DNA from 3 places in the Microbacterium dextranolyticum genome. Region 1 is predicted to be linked to each of the others. Evidence: predicted binding sites of a transcription regulator. Region 1 holds the regulator's gene; each other region holds the start of a gene.

The links. The regulator LexA, encoded in region 1, represses DNA repair genes until DNA is damaged. The targets are predictions, from matches to a motif close to TCGAACANNTGTTCGA.
Region 2: the regulator LexA is predicted to act here: its motif matches at 2,645-2,660, upstream of ruvA (Holliday junction branch migration protein RuvA).
Region 3: the regulator LexA is predicted to act here: its motif matches at 2,164-2,179, upstream of imuA' (DnaE2-dependent mutagenesis accessory factor ImuA').

Annotation. Positions count from the first base shown of each region.
Region 1 is NZ_JAFBBR010000001.1:1,013,508-1,019,163, forward strand. Features, by position in the region: gene JOE64_RS04510 (S9 family peptidase) at 1-1,085, opposite strand, end outside; gene JOE64_RS04515 (hypothetical protein) at 1,188-2,495, opposite strand; gene lexA (transcriptional repressor LexA) at 2,529-3,191, opposite strand; gene JOE64_RS04525 (LysM peptidoglycan-binding domain-containing protein) at 3,467-3,841, shown strand; gene JOE64_RS04530 (histidinol-phosphate transaminase) at 3,907-5,001, shown strand; gene hisB (imidazoleglycerol-phosphate dehydratase HisB) at 5,088-5,656, shown strand, end outside.
Region 2 is NZ_JAFBBR010000001.1:1,627,488-1,633,143, forward strand. Features, by position in the region: gene pdxT (pyridoxal 5'-phosphate synthase glutaminase subunit PdxT) at 1-222, shown strand, start outside; gene JOE64_RS07475 (DUF1697 domain-containing protein) at 219-761, shown strand; gene JOE64_RS07480 (YebC/PmpR family DNA-binding transcriptional regulator) at 772-1,530, shown strand; gene ruvC (crossover junction endodeoxyribonuclease RuvC) at 1,604-2,170, shown strand; gene ruvA (Holliday junction branch migration protein RuvA) at 2,682-3,305, shown strand; gene ruvB (Holliday junction branch migration DNA helicase RuvB) at 3,298-4,335, shown strand; gene JOE64_RS07500 (preprotein translocase subunit YajC) at 4,411-4,842, shown strand; gene secD (protein translocase subunit SecD) at 4,885-5,656, shown strand, end outside.
Region 3 is NZ_JAFBBR010000001.1:2,164,113-2,169,768, reverse strand. Features, by position in the region: gene JOE64_RS10020 (peptidoglycan DD-metalloendopeptidase family protein) at 114-1,028, shown strand; gene JOE64_RS10015 (HNH endonuclease) at 1,390-1,887, shown strand; gene imuA' (DnaE2-dependent mutagenesis accessory factor ImuA') at 2,202-2,918, shown strand; gene JOE64_RS10005 (DNA polymerase Y family protein) at 2,921-4,561, shown strand; gene JOE64_RS10000 (error-prone DNA polymerase) at 4,561-5,656, shown strand, end outside.

The DNA.
Region 1 (5,656 bases):
GCCTCCGGGGAGTCCGCACCGGCGACCCGGGCGACCTCGCCGTCGGCGGTCACGAGCCAGATGCCGGTGCCCTGCCGTCCCGCGCCGGAGACGAGGACGGCGCCGGGGCGGGCGTCGTCGATCGCGAGGCGCGACGACGCCGGCAGAGCGACCTGCGTGACCGTGCCGTCGGAGTCGACGATCACGAGAGCGTCGGTGCCGTTCGTGCGAATCGCGGCGAGGCGTCCTTCTCCGAGCAGGCCGTACCAGCGCTGCCCGAGCACCCACAGCCCGCCACCGGTGTCGGCGTCCGCCGGCGCGAGCGGGTGCAGCGTCGCCGATGGCCCGTCGTCGGCGCCGACCTCGACCGACCAGAGGTTCCATCGGCCTGTCGGCTCATCGATGACGACGAGCTCATCGTCCGTGCGCCACGTCGGCTGCAGGGCCGATGTCTCGCCGGAGGTGACGGCACGCGCGTCCGCGACGCGTCCGTTCTCGATCACGCCGACCCGGACCTCGGTGCGCTCCCACGGCATGTGCGGATGGTCCCACGCGACCCACGCGAGCCGCGTGCCGTCCGGGGAGAGGTCCGGCTGGGCGACGAAGTCGCTCCCCGAGACCAGTTCGGTCACCCGTGGCTCGGGGCCCTCGATCGCGATGCGCACGATCGCGCGATGGGGGATGCCGTCGGTGCCCCGCTCGAGGACGGCGAGCAGGGCACCGTGCCGCCGGCGCAGGCCGCCGTAGCGCGCCGCCGGATCCTCGGGCGTGAGTGCGCGGGGGACTCCGTCGGGGCCGAGGGCCCACACCCGCTGATCGGTCTTCTCGACGAACAGCAGGATGCCCGTCTCGGTCGCCGTCCACGCGCCGCCGCCGTACTCGTGCACCCGCGACCGTGCGCTCCACGGCGACGGCAGCACGGTGTCGACGGTGCCCGCGGCGGTGCGGCGGCGAACCGTCGTGCGGCCGCCCTCGGCGGGCAACGACTCGCCCCACCAGATCTCGTCGCCCACGAATGCCGCGCCCTCGAATCGGGGGGCGGCGGACGAGGCCCACTGCGCCGACAGCGGGGACGGCCAAGAACCGAAGGGATGCACCGAGACCATCACTCCACGCTATCCGTCGACGGCGCGTGTTCATCGCCTTTCGTGTCTGTCGCCATCCGATGCCCCGATCTCTCGGGTGCCCGGATGCCCCCTGCCTGGCCCTCAGCCCCGCTCGGTCGCGGAGTCGTCGCCGCGCTCGTCGGGGCGACGCTGCAAAAGTGCACTGAGCCACCAGGTGATCAGGAGCACGGCGAAGACCCCCGCCGCGTCGCCGAGGGTGAGCGGGCGCAGCAGAGCGAGCCAGACGATGGCGAGCACGAGAAGCATCACGCCGATCGCCGTCGGATGCCGGAAAAGCCAGGCGCCGAACGCTCCGGTGTCCAGACCCCGCAGCGCGAGTGCGCGCCGAGCCTCCGCGTTCAGCGCACCGAGGCTCATCCGCAATCGTGACGGTGTGCGCCCGCCGCTGCGCGACCACGCCAGCGCGGCCACGACGGCGCCGACGAACGCCGTGACGACGGCGGTGCGCGAGAGCGCCTCGGAGAGCAGCCCGTAGACGGCGCCGAGGCCGGCGGGGGAGAGGCCGGATCCGGACGCGGCGGTCGAGACGGCGGCCGAGCCGATCGCGATGCCGGCGACGAGCACGATTCCGCCCACCAGAAGCGCGACGCCGGCTCCGAGCAGCGCGGTCGTGCGCCGTCGTGCGAGCAGCACGCCGAGGACGAAGAGGCCGATCGTCGGGAACGGCAGCCACCACCCCGCGGCGACGACGAGGCCGTACCCCGAGCGCAGCAGCTGCAGGGACTGGCCGTCGCCGAGGACGATGACGTGATCGACCTGGGGGATGAGTCGCGCCACGCGGGCATCCCGGGCCTGCAGGCCCTGCCGCACCTGCGAGACGATCTCGCCCATCTGGATGCCGACACCGTCTTCGGTGCGGACGACGAGGCCGCCGCCATCGGAGGTCGCCGCCGTGACCAGCGCGCGATGGGTCGTGCGAAGCGTCGTCGCCCAGATCTCCGAGAACCGATCCGAGTCCACGACATCGGTGATCCCGCGCCGGACGATCCCCTCGAGCCCCGCGGCGGCGGGCTCTTTCAGAAGGTCGAGCGCCGACACGGCGCTCGCCGGCAGCCCGAGCGACGCCACCGCGTCGATGACGTCCGATGTGAGCGCGCCGAAGTCGGTCTGGGTGGTGATCGCGCGCATGGTCTCGTCGACGATCATCTGCCGAACGTCCGCGTCGGACGACAGGGGCGCGAGGGTCGCCACGAAGGCATCCTCATCGACCAGCTGCGCTCGCGCCCAGGCGCCGACGATCGACACCGGGACCAGGATCGCCGCGACGATCAGGCAGATCGCCGAAAGCCACGCGCGCCATGCGCCCACTCGCCGACGTACGGAAGGCGCGTCGCGTGGATCGGGCGCCGCGCGGTGTGCGTGCGGGCGACGCGGAGTGCGGGCAGTCACACCGACATTGTGTCGGACGGGCGCGGACAGCGCTCAGACGGCGCGCAGCACCGCCACCACCTTGCCCAGAACGACCGCCTCGTCGCCGAGGATCGGCTCGAACGCGCTGTTGCGCGGCAGCAGCCAGGTGTGGCCGTCGCGCTGACGGAACGTCTTCACCGTCGCCTCCCCGTCGAGCATCGCGGCGACGATCTCACCGTTGTCGGCGGTCGCCTGCGAGCGCACGACCACCCAGTCGCCGTCGCAGATGGCGGCGTCGATCATCGATTCCCCGCTCACCTTGAGCATGAACAGGTCTCCCTTGCCCACGAGCTGGCGGGGGAGCGGGAAGATCTCCTCGACCTGCTGGTCGGCGGTGATGGGAACGCCCGCCGCGATACGGCCGACCAGCGGCACGAGTGCCGCATCGCCGAGGGCCGGCGACAGGTCGGCCGGGTTCTCGGTCGCCGCGCCGGGCAGATCGATCAGGACCTCCATGGCGCGCGTCTTGCCGGCGTCGCGTCGCAGGTAGCCGCTCAGCTCGAGCTGGTTCAGCTGGTGCGTGACGCTGGAGAGCGACTTCAGCCCCACCGCGTCGCCGATCTCGCGCATGCTCGGCGGGTAGCCGTGCCGTGAGATCGACTGCTGGATCACGTCGAGGATCGCCAGCTGCTTCTCGCTCAGGCTCTTGCGCCGGCGTGTCTGCGGCTTCTCCATGGCGTTCTCCTCACGGATCGTCCGCCTCCGATGGATCTCTTCTTCGAATGTCGGAGGTCGGTGATGTGCTGTCGTCATCGAAACCGTATCCGGTCGGAACGGCGTCGGATGCCAGGCGTCCGCGTGTCGCTTTCGATTCGCCTCCGAGTTCGAGATCGCTTGACAGTCCGATACATCGAAGATATCTTCGGAACAGAACTTCTGACCTGATCCTCGCGTCGCGAGGTTCGGGCACGAAGATCCCGACATCCGAGGCACCGCCCTGAGGAGGGACCATGACCACCATCGACATGTCCGCACACCCCGCTCTGGCCACCCGCGTGCCCGCCACGCGGCTGCGTCTCACGACGCGCGGTCGTCGTGTCGTGGCGATGCTCGTCTCGGTCCCCGCCGCGATCGCTCTGAGCGTCGTGATCCTCTCCAGTGGCGGGGCGCTCGCGTCGAACGAGAACGGCGCACCTGCCGGTACGTTCTCCCACGTGACGGTCATGCCCGGCGACACGCTGTGGTCGATCGCGCAGGACGTCGCGCCGGGCGTCGACCCGCGCGACGTCGTGGACGAGATCGTGCGTCTGAACGCGTTGCCGTCCGGAGCCATCGAGGCCGGCGAGAGCATCGCCATCCCGCAGCAGTACGCTCCGGCGCGCTGACGCGGCGGTACGCCGGCGTGTCACCCGAAGCATCCGGCCCGCCGACACCGCTCTACGATGGGGCTGTGAGTGCGAGTCTGGATGACCTCCCCCTGAGACCCGATCTGCGCGGCCTGAAGCCCTACGGCGCACCCCAGGCCCCGCTGCCGGTGGCCCTCAACGTCAACGAGAACACCCACCCCGTCCCCGAAGACGTCGCAGACGACATCGTGGATGCGATCGCACGGGCCGTGCGCGAGGTGAACCGCTATCCCGACCGTGAGTTCACCGTGTTGCGCGAGGGATTCGCGGACTACCTGGGGCACGGGCTCGCCGCTGACCAGATCTGGGCGGCCAACGGCTCGAACGAAGTCCTGCAGCACCTGCTGCAGGCCTTCGGAGGGCCGGGGCGGACCGCTTTCGGCTTCGCGCCGACCTATTCGATGTACCCTCTGCTGACCCGGGCGACGGGGGCGGAGTACATCGCCGGCACGCGCGGCGTCGACTACACGCTCGACGCCGACGACGCGCGCCGTCAGATCGAGCAGGCGGATCCCGATCTCGTCTTCCTCTGCGCGCCGAACAATCCCACCGGCACGCCCTTGGGCCTCGACGTGATCGAGGCCGTGTACGAGGCGACCGATGGCATCGTGATCGTCGACGAGGCCTACCAGGAATTCGCGCCCCACGACTCCCGGTCCGCCCTGACCCTGCTCCCCGGTCGCGAGCGGCTCGTCGTGTCACGCACCATGAGCAAGGCGTTCGCGTTCGCGGGCGCCCGCGTCGGCTACCTCGCCGCCGATCCCGCCGTGATCGACGCGCTGCATCTCGTGCGGCTCCCGTATCACCTCAGCGGTCTCACGCAGGCGGCGGCGATCGCCGCCCTGCGGCATGCGCCGGCGATGCTCGCGACGGTCGACGAGATCGTCGCCCAGCGCGACCGCATCTCCGTCACGCTCGACGCGCTCGGCTACGAGCCGTTCGAGAGCTGGACGAACTTCGTGCTGTTCGCCGGGGTGGATGACCCCGCAGCGACGTGGCAGGCGCTCTACGACCAAGGTGTGCTGATCCGCGACGTCGGGCTGCCGCGTAGTCTGCGCGTCACGGCGGGCACCGAGGCCGAGTCGACCGCGTTCCTCGACGCGCTCGCCTCACTCGGGCCGGGCGGTGCGCACACCTGACCGCGGCCGATTCGCGCGCGCGTCGGCGGTGGGAGCAGCCCCGCGCGACACCACGGGGCATCCGTTCGCCTCGCTAGACTCAGGGCATGACCGACACCGCCCCCCGCACGGCCTCGATCCGCCGTGCGACGAGTGAGTCGACGGTCGAGCTCGAGCTCGACCTCGATGGCACCGGCCAGAGCCGCATCGACACGTCAGTGCCCTTCTTCGACCACCTGCTGACCGCGTTCGCGAAGCACTCGCTGACCGATCTCACGGTGCGTGCGTCAGGCGACACGCCGATCGACGCCCACCACACCGTGGAGGACGTCGCGATCGTCCTGGGCCAGGCGATCCGTCAGGCCCTCGGCGACAAGTCCGGGATCTCGCGCTACGGCGATGCCCTGGTGCCCCTCGACGAGGCGCTCGCTCAGGCCGTCGTCGACATCAGCGGCCGGCCGTACCTCGTGCACTCCGGCGAGCCGGCAGGCTACGAGTTCCACCTCATCGGTGGTCATTTCACGGGGTCGCTCGTGCGCCACACCTTCGAGGCGATCGCCTTCAACGCGGGGCTGACGGTGCACGTGACCGTTCTCGGCGGACGTGATCCTCACCACATCGCCGAGGCGGAGTACAAGGCGTTCGCCCGCGCGTTCCGCCAAGCGAAGGCGCTCGA
Region 2 (5,656 bases), 610 kb from region 1:
GCGGTGCACGCCGCCTTCATCCGGGCACCGGTCGTGGTCGAGCGGGGGCCGGACGTACGTGCGATCGCGACGCTCCCCGACGGTCGCGTCGTCGCCGTGCGTCAGGAGAACCTCCTCGGCACCGCCTTCCACCCGGAAGCCACGGGCGAGACGGGATTTCACGAGCTGTTCCTCGAGATGATCGCCGCGCGAACGGACGGTGTCGATAGCGTTCGGGTATGACGACCTGGGTCGCGCTTCTGCGCGGAGTCAACGTGAACGGCATCACCATTCGCAGCGCCGACCTGAGCGCCCTTTTCCGGGAGCTCGGGTTCACCGACGTGACGACGGTGCTGGCGAGCGGGAACGTGCGGTTCCGCGCCGACGCCCGCGCGGCGGACAGACCCGCTCTCAAGGCCACGATCGAGCGTGCGCTGCGGGAGCGCTTCGACTACGACGCGTGGATCGTGCTCGTCTCGCTCGATGAGCTGCATGCGGCGCTCGGAGCCTACCCGTTCGACGCCGAGGACGACGGACGACAGCCGTACGTCGTGTTCTGCAGCGACGCGACGGTGCGTGACGCGCTCTCGGACGTCGCTGCGCGGCTCGACCCGGCCGAGGATCCGGTGCAGGTCGGGCACGGCGTCGTCTTCTGGAGCCCCGAGAAAGGGCGCACGCTCGACACCCCGTTCGGCAAGGTTCTGGGCAAGGCCGCCTACAAGAAGAGCACGACGACACGGAACCTGCGCACCCTCGCGAAGATCGTCGACGCGGCCCCGTAAACTGGAGCGCATGTCCGGACACTCCAAATGGGCCACGACCAAGCACAAGAAGGCGGTCATCGACTCTCGCCGTGCCAAGTCGTGGGCCAAGCTCATCAAGAACATCGAAGTCGCGGCCAAGCTCGGCGGCGCTGACCTGCAGGGCAACCCGACGCTGTTCGACGCCGTCCTGAAGGCCAAGAAGACCTCGGTCCCCAAAGACAACATCGATCGTGCGATCAAGCGCGGTGCCGGGATCGGCGGCGAGTCGGTCGAGTATTCCTCGATCATGTACGAGGGCTACGGTCCCAACGGTGTCGCGCTGATGATCGAGTGCCTGACCGACAACAAGAACCGGGCTGCCGCAGAGGTGCGTACGGCTCTGAGCCGCAACGGCGGCACGCTCGCCGACCCGGGGTCGGTTGCCTACAACTTCACCCGCAAGGGCGTCATCGTCGTCGCCGAAGAAGGCACGACCGAGGACGACGTCATGATGGCGGCGCTCGAGGCCGGTGCGGAGGAGATCGAGCCGCACGCGCAGGGCTTCGAGGTCGTCACCGAGGCATCCGACCTGGTCGCCGTGCGCAGCGCGCTGACCGACGCCGGTATCGAGTACGAATCCGCCGACGTCGAGTTCGTGCCGAACCTCAAGGTCGAGATCGACGCCGACACCGCTCGCAAGATCTTCCGCCTCATCGATGCGCTCGAAGACAGCGACGACGTGCAGAACGTCTTCAGCAACTTCGACCTGTCCGCCGAGGTTCAGGCCGAGCTCGAGAACGACGAGTGATCGCAGGGGCGTCGTCCGGCGCCCACCCGCGTTTCAGGAGCGGATGCCGCACCCCGCCGCGTAGCGTAGGGGAGTGGCATCCGCTCTTCGCGTCCTCGGCATCGACCCGGGACTCACCCGCTGCGGCGTCGGCGTCGTGGACGTGCGGGCCGACCGGTCGGCGTCGCTCGTGCACGTGGGCGTGGTGCGCTCCGACGCGGGGATGCCAGTCGGTGAGCGCCTCGCCGTCATCGCTGCGGGGCTGAGGGCTGTTCTTGACGAGCATCGCCCCCAGGTCGTGGCGGTCGAGCGCGTCTTCGCACAGCAGAACCGTTCGACGGTCATGGGCACGGCGCAGGCGAGCGGGGTCGCGCTGCTCCTGGCTGCCGAGCGGGGACTGCCGGCGCACACGCACACCCCGTCCGAGGTCAAGGCCGCCATCACCGGATACGGGGCGGCCGACAAGCGTCAGGTGCAGACGATGGTCGCGCGCGTGCTCCGACTGGACGCTCTGCCGCACCCGGCGGATGCCGCGGACGCGCTGGCAATCGCGCTGTGCCACGCCTGGCGGCGGGGTGACCCGTCGGTGTCGACGGGCTCCGGCGCGCTGACCCCCGCGCAGCGCGCCTGGGCGGACGCGGAGCGCGCAGCCCGGCGCTGAGCGTCGCCGCTCACGTGTCGCTGATCCCCTTCCCGTGGGCGCGACGCTTCGTCGGGGCGGGCTCCGTGCACCTCGCATGGTGTGCCACTCCGGGGCATCCTCCACAAGGTTCGGGGTCGCTTCTGGTCACCTCGTGTGGGTTGTGGCGACCGGAGGAGACCCCACACCCGTGATAGAGCGACTACTGGCGACCCCGAACCCGCGGGGGATGGGTGCGGGCGACCAGGGGCGCCGCAGAACTCGTGAGGGAGTGAAGGTGGGGCGTGAGGGGGCCCATCGCGGCGTGACCCTGCGAGTTCGGGGTCGCTTCTGGTCGCCTCGTGTGGCTTGTGGCGGCCGGAGGAGACCCCGAACCCGCGAGGGGACGACTACTGGCGACCCCGAACCTGTGGGGGATGGGCACGGGGGGACCGCAGGCGACCCGAAATCTTCCGAGCATGGAGGATGAGCGAGCCCACCCGCCGCGCGTGTCGCTCGAACAAAGATCCGAAGCCGCTCGTAGGCTGTGTGGATGATCTCCTCACTGCGCGGTCGTGTGCTGCACGTGGATGCCGAGTCGGTGATCCTCGAGGTGGGCGGCGTCGGGTTCGCCGTCGCGGTGACCGCGCAGGTCGCTCGCTCGCTCCACCTCGGCGACGAGACGATGCTGCACACGAACCTCATCGTGCGCGAGGACGCCCTCTCGCTCTACGGCTTCGCCGAGCGCGACGAGCTCGAAACCTTCGCCCTGCTGCTCAGCGTGTCGGGCGTGGGGCCAAAGTCGGCCCTCGGGGTGATGTCATCGCTGACCGTGGCGCAGATCGCCGACGCGGTGTCCGCCGAAGACGACGCACCCTTCCGTCGCGTCTCCGGTATCGGGCCGAAGACGGCGAAGCTCATCGTCGTACAACTGGCCGGCAAGCTCACCGCGCCTGCGGCGCACCGGGCGAGCACGCCGGGTGCGGCATCGGCGCCGATCGCAGCCCAAGTCGTCGCGGCGCTGATCGCTCTGGGCTGGAATGAGCGGGTGAGCGCAGAGACCGTGCGCGACGTGTCAGAGGATGCCACGGCCGCCGACCTCTCCTCGGTGCCGGCGCTCCTGAAGCTCGCCCTGGCGCACCTCGGTCCGAGCCGGACGGAGCAAGCGCGTGGCTGACGATTCCGCACGCGATCCGCGCGAAGCGCAGGACGAGACCGAGCTGGCGGTCGAAGGCGCGCTGCGTCCGGTCTCGCTGGCCGAGTTCGTCGGTCAGCAGAAGGTCCGCGGGCAGCTCCAGCTCCTGCTCGATGCGGCGCGCATCCAGCAGCGCCCCGCCGATCACATCCTGCTGTCCGGCCCGCCCGGGCTCGGCAAGACGACCCTGGCGATGATCGTCGCCCACGAAAGCGGTCGGCCGCTGCGCCTGTCGTCGGGCCCCGCCATCCAGCACGCCGGCGACCTCGCCGCCCTTCTGTCGAGCCTCGTTCCGGGGGAGGTGCTGTTCATCGACGAGATCCACCGCATGGCGCGCTCCGCCGAAGAGATGCTCTACCTCGCGATGGAGGACTTCCGGATCGACATCATGGTCGGCAAGGGGGCCGGTGCCACGAGCATCCCGCTGGACCTGGCCCCCTTCACCCTCGTGGGGGCGACGACGCGGTCGGGTCTGCTGCCCAATCCGCTGCGGGACCGCTTCGGCTTCACCGCGCATCTGGAGTACTACGAGCCGGACGAGCTCGAACGCGTCATCGCCCGGTCGGCGACCGTCCTCGGGGTCGATGTGCCGCCCGTCGCCCGCGACGAGATCGCTCGCCGCTCGCGGGGTACACCCCGTATCGCCAACCGCCTGCTGCGGCGCGTCCGCGACTACGTGATCGTGCACGGGGCATCGGACGCGGCGGCGACGGAGGGCGACGTTTCTGCCGCTCTGGAGCTCTACGATGTCGACGCGATCGGCCTCGACCGCCTCGACCGAGCGGTGCTGGATGCCGTCGTCCGCCGTTTCCGCGGCGGTCCGGTCGGTCTCAGCACGCTCGCGGTGACGGTGGGTGAGGAGGCTGAGACGATCGAGTCCGTCGTCGAGCCCTACCTCGTGCGGATCGGCTTCCTCGGGCGGACGCCGCGCGGCCGTGTGGCGACTCCCGAGGCGTACGCGCACCTGCGCGTGAGGCCGCCGTCCGAGGCGCTGAGACTCGATGTCCTATAATCACTGAAGGCTTCTGCCGTCTTCCCCACGCCCGACCGCGCCCCGACGCCGGGTGTGCACCCGAAAGGTCACCTCATGGACATCCTCCTGCTCGTCGCGATGGCGGGTCTGCTCGTCTTCATGTTCTGGAGCTCGCGTCGCCGGGCCGCCAAGATGAAGTCGGAGCAGGAGGCGAAGGCGCGGGCGATGGTTCCCGGCGTCAAGGTGCTTCTTCAGGGCGGGCTGTACGGCGTGCTGGTGGAGTACGACGGTGAGGACCTCTCCAAGTCCGCGCGCGTCGCACTGGCGCCGGGTGTCGAGGTCGAGGTGCACAGCCAGGCCATTCTCCGCGTCGTCGACGAAGAAGAGGGTACGGTCACCGAGGACGAGTTCATCGAAGCCGAGGCCGACCAGGCGGAGTACGTCGCCGATGTCGCCGACGGCGAGATCACCTCGGTGAGCGAGGACCAGGCACGCGATCGCGCCGCCGCCTCCGACGCCAAGCCTGAAGACAAGCCCCTGGCCTGAGCCTGCCCGCTTCGTGCGGCACATCGAGAAAGCTGACCACCTGTGGCCTCTCCTACCCCTGCGCGCCGAGCCTGGCGTGCACTGACCGGGCTGCTCGCCGTCGTCGCGCTGCTCTTCGGCATCAACGCCCTCGGCGTCTACGTGTTCAAGAACGGCAGCGGCGAGCCGGCGAGTTCCTGGCTCCCGGCGCTCGCCCTCGACCTCGAAGGCGGCACGCAGATCATCCTCGAGGCGAAGACGCCCGACGGATCTGCCCCCTCCAGCGAGCAGATGACGCAGGCGGCATCCATCATCCGCCAGCGCGTCGATGCGTCGGGCGTGGGTGAGACCGACATCACGACGCAGGCCGGCAACCAGATCGTGGTGCAGATTCCCGGTCAGGCCGACAACGAGACTCGCGATCGGATCACCGCGTCGGCTCAGATGCAGCTGCGAGCGGTGCTCTACACGACCGCCGCCAGCACGTCGTTCGTCGGCGAAGACGGCAACCAGACGCCGTACCCGACTCCTGACCCGGGTCTTCCCTCGACGCCGACGGCGGCGCCGACCGACGGCAGCGACATGAACTGGGTGACCCCGGCTCTGCAGGCCAAGTTCCTCGCCTACGACTGCTCCAGCGAGGCCAATGACCCCGCGAACGAGCCGAAGGACCAGCCGCTCATCGCGTGCAGCCCGACCGGCACCGAGAAGTACCTCCTCGGCCCCGTCGAACTCGACGGCTCGTCGATCTCTGATGCGACGGCCGGCATGAACACGCAGAACGGCCAGTGGGTCGTCAACGTCGTCTTCAACGCCGACGGCACGCAGAAGTTCG
Region 3 (5,656 bases), 1.2 Mb from region 1:
CTCACAGGTTCGTCGTCCGCTCGGTGACACCCGTACATCTGTGCCCTGACACCGAGTGCCGACGAACCAGTGCAGCTCCTTTCGGGTGCGTGCGCAGAGGCGCCGGAGGACAATTGGCTGAAACGTTCGACCCGTCGCAAGGGACACCCGAGTCCGAGCCGACGAAGACCGCTCTGCGGAGCCGTGCACGACGTCTCGTGACGCCCCGCCCCGTGGCATCCGCCCCTGCCCGCCAGACGCGCGCCGAGCGCCGCGCCGCCGGCAAGCCCCACCCGATGCGCAGCTTCTTCACCGTCGCCGCCGTCGCGGGTCTCGTGGCCACGGTCGCCGTGCCCGCCGCCGTAACCGCTGCGGGCACCGTGCCGGCCGAGGCGGCTGTGACGACGATGCAGCAGGTCGCCGCCGAGAACGCCCAGTCGCTGGTCGTCGCCTCCGAGGCGACCCCCGCGGCCCTCGCGCGCGGCTCGTACTCGGCCACGACCCCCGAAGAGATCCAGGCGAAGAAGGACGAGGAGGCGGCCAAGGCTGCCGCAGCCGCCCGCCTCGCCGCGGCCGCCGCCAGCGCGACCGCCAGCGCGAGCTCGGGGTCCACTTCGGGATCGACGTACTCGGGATCGCTCGCCGAGACGATCGCCCCTGCGGGATCCGTCGTGCGCCCCCTGCCGTACTTCGACCACTTCGGTGAGCCGTACGCGGGCCACAAGGGAACCGACTACATGGTCGCCCGCGGCACCCCCATCTACGCGATCGCCGACGGTGTCGTCGTCGCCTCCGACGAGGACGGCCCCGGCTGGGGCGTGTACGTCAAGATCGCCCACAACGTCGGCGGTCAGAGCGTCACCTCGCTCTACGCCCACATGCTCTACGGATCGCGTCGCGTCGCGGTCGGCGACACCGTTCGCGCCGGTCAGATCATCGGACAGGTGAGCGACACGGGCCGCGCATTCGGCACGCATCTGCACCTCGAGATCTACGTCAACGGTTCGTGGATCTACGCGGAGGACTGGCTCGCCGCCAACGTCCGCTGACCCTCCGGTCCGAGAACGACGTGATGAACGGATGCCTGTGGCGACACGGGCATCCGTTCATCTGCTTTTCGCCGAACCGTCTGCCGCCTGTACTACTCTGATCCCGACGCTCGCAGAAGCCGAGGGGGAGTCGATGGACATCGCAGGAGACCGCATCCGCACCATGGATGCCCTCTGCCGGAACGCCTCCGGCCGCTATGTCCTTCGGCATCGGGTACACGACTGCCGCGACCTTCGCGGTGACATCAAGGCGCTGTCTTCATGACAGCGCCTTTTTTCGTGCCTGCACCCTCTGAGACGTCTGCGATCTCGCACCGAAAAGGCCGCTGAAGCCGTCACGGCCGTTCGAGAGGACACACGCATGCGCACCCTGGTACTGAATGCCGGATACGAACCCCTGGCCGTCGTGTCGTTCAAGCGGGCCCTCGTGCTCGTCATGAACGAGAAGGCGACCGTCATCGAGCGGATCGACGAGAGCCCGGTCTGGGGTATCCGCGGTCACGTCGACCGACCCGCCGTGATCGTGCTCACCCGCTATGTGCGGGTTCCCGGGGCGCGGCGCGTGCCGGTGACCCGCCGCGGCGTGCTCCGTCGCGACGGGAACCGCTGCGCGTACTGCGGAAAGGGGGCGACCACGATCGATCACGTGCTGCCGCGCTCGCGCGGGGGAGCGGACTCGTGGGAGAACCTGGTCGCGGCGTGCCTGCGCTGCAACAACGTGAAGGGCGACCGCACGCCGCAGGAGATGAACTGGGAGCTGCGGTGGACGCCGCAGCCGCCGCGCGGCACGCAGTGGACCGTGCGCGGCACGGAGCGCTCCGACCCCGCGTGGGAGCCCTACCTCTCGCTCGCCGCCTGACCCGCGCCTGGCGTGTCTGTCGCGTTTGGCGCGCCCCTCGCGCCTGCCGCGTCTGCCGCGTCTGACCCGCTTGGTGCGCCCCCGCGCTGACCTCTGTCTGTCTCGTCTGCCTCGTCCGTCTCGGGGTGCGGATTCCCCGCGAGACCTCCCGTGTGTACGCTTTGGGGCTCTTTTGCGTGACACAAGCGCGGTTTCGCGACGGGAAGTGAGGCGCGCACGCGGCTGAGAGCGATGTCGGATGCCGTGGCTATCTTCGAACTCACTGGATTGAGAGATTAGAACAAAAGTTCTAATCTGATGAAGTGAGGCCGATCGTGGGGAATGTCGCTGCCGCGGATGTCGCCGACACCGTGAGCACCCTCCGCGCCCAGATGCAGCGGATGCAGGGGCGGCGTCTCGAGACGCCGGTGCTGCCTGTTCCCCGTGCCCTCGCCGCCCTACTGCCCGGCGGCGGTCTGCGGCCCGGCGCGTCGTACTCCCTCGGGCGCTCGACCTCGCTCCTGTTCGCGCTGTTCGCCCGGCCGTCGCAGGACGGCGCCTGGTGCGCCGCCGTGGGCATGCCGCATCTGGGGGTCGAGGCGGCTCGTGCGGCGGGGGTCGATCTGTCGCGGTTGGTCATCGTCCCCGATCCGGGCGAGCGATGGCTCGCGGTGACCTCGGCGATCGCCGATGTGCTGCCGGTCGTGGCGGTCCGTCCACCCGCACGGGCGACGGACGGCGACATCGCGCGCCTGGCCGCCCGCATGCGCGAGCGTGAAGCGGTGCTGCTCGTGCAGGGGCCCTGGCCGCAGACCGAGGCCATGATCGACGTGGGGGATCCGTCATGGACGGGCCTCGGCGACGGGTACGGCCTACTCTCCGGTCGTGAGCTGACCATCACGGTGACCAGCCGGCGCTTTCCCGCGCCGCGGACGGGCCGGGTGCTGCTGCCGGACGCCGACGGCGCCGTCGCCCCCGTGGAGCGGGGGTGGGATGCCGCGGCGCGCCCCGTCCCGTTCACGGGATCCGTTCCGATGGCCCGGGCGGTGTGAGCATGGGCGTCGCCGTCGCGCCGGACCTCCCGCCGCGCAGTCTCGTCGTCTGGGTGCCGGACTGGCCGATCGTCGCGCTCGCGCGCGACGGCGACGATCCCCCCGATCCCGCCGCGCCGATCGCCGTTTTCGCGAAGGGCGTCGTGATGGCCTGCTCTGCGGCGGCGCGCGCAGAGGGGGTGCGCCGGGGGCAGCGTCGACGCGATGCGCAGGCGCGGTGCCCGCAACTGATCGTGGTGACGGATGACCCGGTGCGCGACCATCGGGTCTTCGCCCCCGTGATCGCGGGCATCGAAGAGGCGGCCCCCGGCGTGCAGCTGATCCATCCCGGCCTGTGCGCGCTGCAGGCGAAGGGGCCGGCCAGGTACTACGGGTCCGAAGCGGCCGCGGCGACCGTGCTCGCCGGGGTCGTGGTCGCGCTCGGCATCGACGACGTCCGCGTCGGGGTGGCCGACGGTGCGTTCACCGCCGAGCAGGTCGCTCGCGTCGGCACGCGTGCGGCCGACCCCGTGCGCATCGTGCCCGAAGGGGGCGCAGCAGATTTCCTCGCGCCGTTGTCGGTCGGTGTGCTCGAAGGTGAGACCCCGGGGATCGCGGGGTTGTTCGCCCGACTCGGTGTCCAGCGACTGGGCGAGGTCGCCGATCTCGGGGCCGACCGGCTGGGGGAGAGATTCGGGGCGCCCGGCATCCGGCTGCACGCTCTCGTCACCGGCCGCGATCCGCGCCCGGTGACCGCGCGTGTGCCGCCTCCCGAGCTGCATCGCGAGGTCGTGTTCGAGCCCCCCGTCGCTCTCGCGGATCAGATCGCGTTCGGGCTGCGTCTTCCGGCCGAGGAGTTCACCTCACGGCTCGGGGCGCAGGGACTCGTGTGCACCGAGCTGCGCGTCGTGCTCACCGGCGAGCACGGCGATCGCAGCGATCGGGTCTGGCTGCACCCCGGGGCCTTCGATGCGGCGGCGATCGTCGACCGGGTGCGCTGGCAGCTCGCCGAGCAGGCAGCCTCGACCGCGCCGACGGGGTCGAGGGCGGCACGCCCGCCCCGCGGCGCGGCGACGGGAGGGCTCCGCAGTGCGGTCACGAGCGTGCGGATCGAACCCGAGGGGGTGGATGCCGCGGCGCACCACACGGCGCGGCTGTTCGGCTCGGGGCCGGAAGAACGGGTGCATCACGCGCTGTCCCGGGTGCAGGCCATGCTCGGGCATCAGGGAGTGCTGATCCCCGAGATCGGGGGCGGCCGCTGGCTTGCGGAGCGGCAGCAGCTCGTGCCCTGGGGCGATGCGCGGGTGTCGTCGGATGCCGCGGCGCGGCCCTGGCCGGGGAGCGTGCCGGGGCCGCTGCCGGCGAGCGTGTTCCCGCGAGCGCTGAGCGTCGCCGTGCTCGACGGCGAGGGCGACATGGTCGCCGTGGATGCCCGGGGTGAGGTGACCGCCGAGCCGGTGTGGCTCGTGACACCGGGCGCCTCCGGACCGGGGCAGCGTCGTGGCATCCGGCAATGGGCGGGGCCGTGGCCCGTGATCGAGCGCGGGTGGGATCCCGAGCGGGCGCGATGGGCTCATCGATTCCAGATCGTCGACCACATGCAGGGGGCGTGGCTGCTCGTGTGCGAGGCAGGGGTCTGGCAGGCGGAGGGGGTGTACGACTGATGGGATTCAACAATCCGTCGGTGACCTGGTCTGAGATGGAACGCCTGCTCAGCAGCCAGGGCACCGAACCCGACGGCGGCGACGGCCCGGCGTTCTCGCGCAAGCGCGGGCCCTACCGGGCACCGAAGATCGAGCGCCCCGACGACGTCGTGCCCTACGCCGAGCTGCACGCCCACTCGTCGTATTCGTTCCTCGACGGCGCCTCCTCTCCTGCGGAGCTCGCAGAAGAGGCCGAGCGCCTGGGGTTGCATGCCCTCGCCGTCACCGATCACGACGGCTTCTACGGGATCGTCCGTTTCGCCGAGGCGGCCGAGCAGCTCGCCCTGGCCACCGTCTTCGGCGCCGAGCTCTCGCTCGCGAGCTCGCCCGACGCGGCTCTGGCCGGGGTCGCACCCCGCGCGGGGGCCGCGCCCTCCCGCTCCGGTGCCGCCGATCCCGACGCCGAGCACCTGCTCGTCCTCGCCCGGGGGGAGGAGGGGTACCATCGCCTCGCCGCGGCGATCACGCACGCCCAGCTCGCGGGCGGCGAGAAGGGGCGGCCCCGCTACGACCTCGACGACCTCGCCGAGCATGCCGATGGGCATTGGGCGATCCTCACCGGGTGTCGGAAGGGTGCCGTGCGCCAGGCCCTCGCGACGGGGGGAGCGAACGCCGCCTCTCGCGCGCTCGACCGTCTCGTCGAGCGTTTCGGTCAGGCGGCGGTCACCGTCGAGCTCATCGACCACGGCGGTCCCACCGATACGCGCGACAACGACGTGCTCGCCGCTCTCGCTGCGGAGCGGGGCCTGCCGATCGTCGCGACGAACAACGTCCACTACGCGGTGCCCGAGCGGGTGCACCTGGCCGCGGCGGTCGCCGCGGTCCGCGCGAACCGGGGTCTCGATGAGCTCGACGGCTGGCTGCCCTCGCACGCGAGCGCGCATCTGCGCTCGGGGGCCGAGATGGCGCGGCGGTTCCGGCGCTATCCGGGGGCGATCGCGCGCACCGTGTCTCTGGCCGACGAGCTCGCCTTCCCCCTCCGCCGGGCGAAGCCGGCACTGCCGAAACTCCCCGTGCCCGAGGGGCACACCCCGATGTCGTGGTTGCGCCATCTCG